One region of the Sphaerisporangium rubeum genome, then DNA from elsewhere that is predicted to be linked to it. Evidence: riboswitches for the same ligand, from Rfam matches in the RefSeq annotation. Region 1 holds a riboswitch; the other holds the start of a gene.
What was found. A riboswitch is a leader RNA that binds a small molecule or an ion and turns the genes downstream of it on or off. The one in region 1 is predicted to bind glycine.
Positions count from the first base shown of each region.

Region 2: another riboswitch for glycine. It lies ahead of gcvP (aminomethyl-transferring glycine dehydrogenase); the one in region 1 lies ahead of gcvT (glycine cleavage system aminomethyltransferase GcvT).

Region 1 covers NZ_JACHIU010000001.1:2,054,444-2,057,835, forward strand. The annotation lists gene gcvH (glycine cleavage system protein GcvH) at 250-639, opposite strand; gene gcvT (glycine cleavage system aminomethyltransferase GcvT) at 636-1,727, opposite strand; glycine riboswitch at 1,761-1,863, opposite strand; glycine riboswitch at 1,864-1,960, opposite strand; gene BJ992_RS08795 (gamma-glutamyl-gamma-aminobutyrate hydrolase family protein) at 1,979-2,692, opposite strand; gene BJ992_RS08800 (3-oxoacyl-ACP reductase) at 2,692-3,392, opposite strand, start outside.
Region 2 covers NZ_JACHIU010000001.1:3,960,751-3,964,142, forward strand. The annotation lists gene gcvP (aminomethyl-transferring glycine dehydrogenase) at 1-1,651, opposite strand, end outside; glycine riboswitch at 1,697-1,811, opposite strand; glycine riboswitch at 1,812-1,935, opposite strand; gene BJ992_RS17100 (MerR family transcriptional regulator) at 1,994-2,617, opposite strand; gene BJ992_RS17105 (bifunctional nuclease domain-containing protein) at 2,765-3,235, opposite strand; gene ftsR (transcriptional regulator FtsR) at 3,366-3,392, opposite strand, start outside.

The DNA of each region.
Region 1 (3,392 bases):
CCTCCGACGGCGCCGGTTGTGGAGTCGGGTGGGTGGGGTGTCGGTCAGGACGTTCGGGACTTGGCCTCCGACGGCGCCGGTTGTGGAGTCGGGTGGGTGGGGTGTCGGTCAGGACGTTCGGGACTTGGCCTCCGACGGCGCCGGTCGTGGAGTCGGGTGGGTGGGGTGTCGGTCAGGACGTTCGGGAGGTGGGTGAGCAGGGGTGGGGCCTCGGCCGAAGGGGTCGGCCGAGGGTCGGGGTGTGGGTCGTCAGGAGTCTGTGGTGGTGAGGGTGGTGTATTCCTCCGGGGTGAGGAGGTCCTCGGGGTCGCCGGAGACGCGGATGCGGAAGAGCCAGCCTTCGCCGTACGGGTCGGAGTTGACCAGGGACGGGTCGTCCACCACGAATTCGTTGATCTCGACGACTTCGCCGCCTATGGGGGCGTAGATGTCGCTGACGGACTTGGTGGACTCGACCTCGCCTACGGCCTCGCCGGGCTGCAGGGTGCTGCCGGCTTCGGGGAGCTGGACGAAGACGACGTCGCCGAGGGACTCGGCGGCGTAGGCCGTGATCCCCACGGTGACGACGGGGCCGTCATCGAGGCCGGCGATCCACTCGTGCTCCTTGGTGTAGCTGAGCTCCTCGGGAATGCTGCTCACATGCACCTCCGGTAAAAGGGCAGGTCGACGAGGTCGACCGGTTCATGGCTGCCACGGATGTCGACCGCGAGGCCGCCGGACACCTCGGTGTCCACGTAGGCGATCGCGATCGGCTTGCCGAGTGACTGGGACGGCGCGCCGCTGGTGATCTCGCCGACGACGGTGCCGTCCACGCTCAGCACCACGGGGTAACCGTGGCGTGGCACTCGGCGGCCCCGCGCGACCAGGCCGGTGAGGCGCCGGCGCGGGGGGACGTCCTTGAGTGCGGCGAGCGCGGCGCGACCGACGAAGTCACCCGGCTTGCCGAACTTCACGACGCGGCCGAGACCGGCGTCGAAGGGGGTGAGGCCGGCGTTCAGCTCGTTGCCGTACAACGGCATGCCGGCCTCGAGGCGCAGGGTGTCGCGGGCCGACAGCCCGGCGGGACGCAGGCCGTGCGGCTCGCCGGCCTTGGTGAGGGCCTCCCAGAGGGGGACGGCACGCTCGGCGGCGACGAACAGCTCGAAGCCGTCCTCGCCGGTGTAGCCGGTGCGCGCGATGAACGCGTCGACCCCGGCGACGGTGCCGGGGAGGCCGGCGTAGTACTTGAGCCCGGCCAGGTCGGCGTCGGTGAGCGTCGCGAGGATCTCGGCGGCCCGTGGTCCCTGCACCGCGACCAGCGCGTACGCCTCGGAGCGGTCGTCCACCTCGGCGTCGAAGCCGGCGGACCTCGCGGTGAGCTCCTCGGCGACCTTGAGGTAGTTGGAGGCGTTGGCCACGACCATGTATTCCCCGCCGGGGAGGCGATAGACGATCAGGTCGTCCAGCACCCCGCCGTCCGGCGCGCAGATCATGGTGTACCGGGCCCGGCCGGGCTCCAGCACCGACAGGTGGCCCACCAGCGCGTGGTCGAGAGCCTGGCCGGCCTGCGGGCCCGTGACGAAGATCTCCCCCATGTGGGAGAGGTCGAACAGGCCGGCGGCCTGGCGGACCGCGTTGTGCTCGGCCGACTCGCTGCCGTACCGCAGCGGCATCAGCCAGCCGGCGAAGTCGGTGAGCGTCGCACCGAGACTCTCGTGTACTTCGCGGAGCGGCGTGGGTTTGGACATGTCTCACACCTCAGGCAGGGTCGGATGTCAGCATCCTCCCCCTCTGTCATCGGTGCCTGAGAGTTTCGCCCGAGTTTTACCGGACTTTCACCTTCGGCGAGGCTCGTCGAGGACGAGCCTTCTTTCCAGAGGCCACCTGACCCGCGCGGTCCTTTGCCTTGTGAGGTTCGTGGGAGGACTTGCTCCTTCAGGGGTCCTGACCGGATGCCAGGACGCTCTCCCGCACGGGGTCGCCGGTGTTCCGGCCCACCCTACCAACGGGAGGCAGGCGCGGCGGAGGCCACCAAGGCGGAGAACAGGGGGCTGTCGGCGGAGGTCTCGGGGTGCCACTGCACGCCGAGCGCGAACGGGTGTCCCGCGAGCTCGACCGCCTCGACGGTGCCGTCCTCGGCGACGGCGGACACCGTCAGCCCGTCGCCGAGCCGGTCCACCGCCTGGTGGTGGTAGTGCGCGGCGTCGGCCGGCCCGGCGCCGAGCACGCCGGCCAGCTTGCTGCCTTCGGCGACCCGCACCGGCAGGTGACCGAACTCACCGGGTGCCGGCGCGTGCGCCGCGTGGCCGACGACGTCCGGCAGGTGCTGGTGCAGGGTGCCGCCGAGGTGGACGTTGAGCACCTGCAGGCCGCGGCAGATGCCGAGCAGCGGCAACCCGGCGGCGAGCGCCGCGCCGACCAGCGCGAACTCCGCCTCGTCCCGGAAGCCGCGCACGTACCCGGTCCGGTCGTGCGGCGCCGCGCCGTACCTGGCGGGGTCCAGGTCGCCGCCGCCGGCGACGATGAGCCCGTCCAGCCGCTCCACGAGCGGCGCCGGGTCCCCGCTGGGTGGCACGATCACGGGCTGGCCGCCGGCCGCCGCGACCCGCTCGACGTAGTCGTACGGCAGCAGCGCGGCCGTCATCCGCCATACGGTGAAGGCGGCGGGTTCGACGTAGCAGGTGATGCCGATGACCGGCCGGTACGTCCCCATCACAGCGGGGTGACGTACGCGCCGGAGATGCCGCCGTCCACCAGGAACTCGGCCCCGGTGATGAAGCTCGCGTCGTCGGAGGCGAGGAACGCGACCGCCGCGGCGATCTCGGACGCCTCGGCGAACCGGCCCATCGGCACGTGCACCAGCCGCCGTTGCGCACGCTCGGGGTCCTTGGCGAACAGTTCCCGCAGCAACGGCGTGTCCACCGGCCCCGGGCACAGCGCGTTCACGCGGATCCCTTCGCGTGCGAACTGCACGCCGAGTTCCCTGGTCATGGACAGCACGCCGCCTTTGGACGCGGTGTAGGAGATCTGGGACGTCGCCGACCCCATCACCGCGACGAACGACGCGGTGTTGATGATGGACCCCTTGCCCTGCCGCCGCATGTGCGGGATGGCGTGCTTGCAGCACAGGTACACGCTGGTGAGGTTGACCTCCTGCACCCGCCGCCACGCCTCGATGCCGGTGGTCAGGATGGAGTCGTCGTCCGGCGGCGAGATGCCGGCGTTGTTGAAGGCGACGTCCAGACGGCCGTACGTCTCGACGGCCGTCTCGAACATGCGGGCCACGTCCTCCTCGCTGGTGACGTCGACCCGGACGAACAGCCCGCCGACCTCGTCGGCGATCTTGGCACCTCCCTCCTCGTCGAGGTCGGCGCACACGACCTTGGCGCCTTCCTCGGCGAGCCGGCGCGCGG
Region 2 (3,392 bases), 1.9 Mb from region 1:
AGCTCTCCAGGTCGCCGATGAGCCGCAGGTACCCCTCGGCCTGTCCGGCCGGCGCGTAGGGGTGGACGCCGGCGAACTCCGGCCAGGTGATCGGCTCCATCTCGGTCGTCGCGTTGAGCTTCATGGTGCAGGACCCGAGCGGGATCATGGACCGGTCGAGCGCGATGTCCTTGTCCTGGAGCCTGCGCAGGTAGCGCAGCATGGACGTCTCGGAGTGGTGCGCGGAGAACACCGGGTGGGTGAGGTAGCCGGTGGTGCGCAGCAGCCCGGCGGGGAGCGCGTCGGCGGTGGCGGTGTCGAGGTCGTCCAGTACGGCGTCCGCGCAGCCGAACGCCTCCCACACATCGCGCAGGTGGCCGGCCGTGGTGGTCTCGTCGCAGGTCACGCCGACGTGGTCGGGCCCGTCCTGCCGCAGGTTGACGCCGAGCGCGACGGCCGCGGCGACGATCTCGCCGGCCCGGCCCGGGACGTGGGCCCGCACGGTGTCGAAGAACTCGTCGTGGACGACCTCGACGCCGCCGGCGCGCAGCCCGGCGGCGAGGACGGCCGCGTGGCGGTGCACGCGCTGCGCGATGCGCCGCAGGCCTTCGGGGCCGTGGTAGACGGCGTACATGGAGGCGATGACGGCGAGCAGGACCTGCGCGGTGCAGATGTTGCTCGTGGCCTTCTCACGGCGGATGTGCTGCTCGCGGGTCTGCAGGGCCAGCCGGTACGCCTGGTGGCCGTCGGCGTCCTTGGACACGCCGACGAGACGGCCGGGGAGCTGGCGCTGCAGGCCCTCGCGCACCGCCATGTAGGCGGCGTGCGGCCCGCCGAACCCGAGCGGCACGCCGAAACGCTGGGTGGAGCCGATCGCGATGTCGGCCCCGAGGGTGCCGGGGGCCTCCAGCAGGGTGAGGGCCAGCAGGTCGGCGGCGGCGACGACGAGCGCGCCGCGCTCGTGGGCCGCTTCGGCGACCGCCTGGAAGCCGGCGAGCCTGCCGCTCGCGCCGGGGTACTGCACGAGCACGCCGAAAAGATCTCCCTCGGGGAGGCCGGCGGCGAGGTCGGCCTCGACCAGTTCGATGCCGAGCGGCTCGGCCCGGGTGGCCAGCACGGCCTTGGTCTGCGGCAGCGCGTCGGCGTCCACCACGAAGCGGACGCCTCGGCCGCGGCCGGCCCGGTGGGCCAGGGTCATCGCCTCGGCGGCGGCGGTGGCCTCGTCGAGCAGCGAGGCGCCGGCGACGTCGAGGCCGGCGAGGTCGGACACCATGGTCTGGAAGTTGAGCAGCGCCTCCAGGCGACCCTGCGAGATCTCCGGCTGGTAAGGGGTGTAGGCGGTGTACCAACCGGGGTTCTCCAGCAGGTTGCGCCGGATGACCGCCGGGGTGATGGTGTCGTGGTAGCCGAGCCCGATCATGGAGGTCAGCACGCGGTTACGGCCCGCGAGGTCGCGCAGCTCGGCGACGGCCTCGGTCTCGCTCGCGGCCCGCGGCAGGTCGAGCGGCTTGTCGGCGCGGATGGCGCCGGGTACCGCGACGGCGACCAGGTCGGCCACCGAGGCGTAACCGACGGCTTGGAGCATGCGGGCCTGTTCGGCGTCGGAGGGGCCGACGTGCCGGGTGACGAACGGCGGTGCGGACAGGTCGCGAAGCGGTGACCGATCGGTCATGAGGCTCTCCTGACGTGGCTCGGAGCAGGCGCGCGGCCGCGCCTGGTCTCCCCCTCTGTCAGCGCGACGACCTCGCCGCGACCTGAGAGCTTCACCCCCGGGAGGGGCTTGCACCGTCGGTGAGGCACGCCTGGCGGGCACGCCTACTTTCCAGAGTGGCCTCGCCCGCGCGGTACAGGGTGCCTGAGAGATTCCGGGGAGGTTGCTCCTTCGGCGCCCGGGTCACACGCACGCGCCGCCGTGGCGGCGCGTGCCCGCACCCGGGTCTCTCCCGCGCGGGGTCGAAAGCTTCACCGCCAATGGTACCGGCCGCCCCCCGGCAGGGGGCACCCCTACCCGGCCTCAGCCGGTGCGGCGGGCCCGCCTGCGCTGTGCGAGCTCGTCACCGGGGTGCTCGGCGAAAGGGTCACGATCAGCCGGTTCCGCACGCTCCCCGGGCAGCTCGGCCAGGGTGCCCTCCACCTCGCGCCAGACGCCGCCGAGAGCGATACCGAACACGCCCTGGCCGCCTTCCAGCAGGTCGATCACCTCGTCGGCCGAGGTGCACTCGTAGACGCTGACCCCGTCGCTCATGAGGGTGATCTGCGCCAGGTCGTCCACACCGCGCTGGCGCAGGTGCTGGACGGCGGTGCGTATCTGCTGCAGGGACACCCCGGTGTCCAGGAGGCGCTTGACGACCTTGAGGACCAGGATGTCGCGGAAGCTGTACAGCCGCTGTGAGCCCGAGCCGTGCGCGGCCCGCACCGACGGCTCGACGAGCTGGGTGCGTGCCCAGTAGTCCAGCTGCCGGTAGGTGATGCCGGCCGCCGAGCACGCCGTCGGGCCGCGGTATCCCACGTCGGCGGGGAGCGACCCGGGCCGCTCGCCGAACAGCAGGCCCTGCTCGCCCGCGCGCTCACGTGCCGACTGACGCTGAGCCCGATCGCGCTGGCCGGCCGACTTGCCCTCGCCGCTGCTGACCGCCACTGCGGACCTCCGGCTTTCTCTCATCCCACGGTCTGATCTGGGGGTTCGTGAATTACAACCGTGGGTTCACTTGCACCGTAGGACCGGCGGCATGCTCAGTCAACGATCCCGCTCGGCGCGTCGTGAAGCGTAAATAGCCCGACATGGTCAACCGGCACGCCCGAAGTCCTCAGGCGTGATGTTGTCCAGGAACTCGCGGAACTTCTCGACCTCGTCCTCCTGGTCGTCCGGGATGATCACACCTGCCTCGCGGACGACGTCCTCGCTCGCGAAGATGCCGGCCCCGGTCCGCAGGGCCAGCGCGATCGAGTCGGACGGCCGCGCGCTCACCTCCACGCCGTTGGAGAACACCAGGTCGGCGAAGAAGATGCCGTCACGCAACGCGACGATGTTGACCGTCTGCAGCCGGACCCCGAGCGCCTCGATCACGTCCTTGAACAGGTCATGCGTGAGCGGCCTCGGCGGCGGCTCCTCGGCCTGTGCCAGAGCGATGGCCGTGGCCTCGGTCATCCCTATCCAGATCGGCAGATACCGCTCGCCCTTCGCCTCCTTGAGCAAGACGATGGGCTGATTGGAGGGCATCTCCACCCGGACCCCCACGACCTCCATCTGCAACACAGGCGACTCCGTCTCAGTGGTCGCCGGCCCGCTTCGGGCCTGCTCCCTCGCGGCTCTCGGCTCGCGGCGTGACCATCGCCGCAAACCTCAACGTAACATCCCCGCACCCCGAAATGTCCGGGTGCCTCGGTCAACGACCCAGAATGCCGCGCAGGGC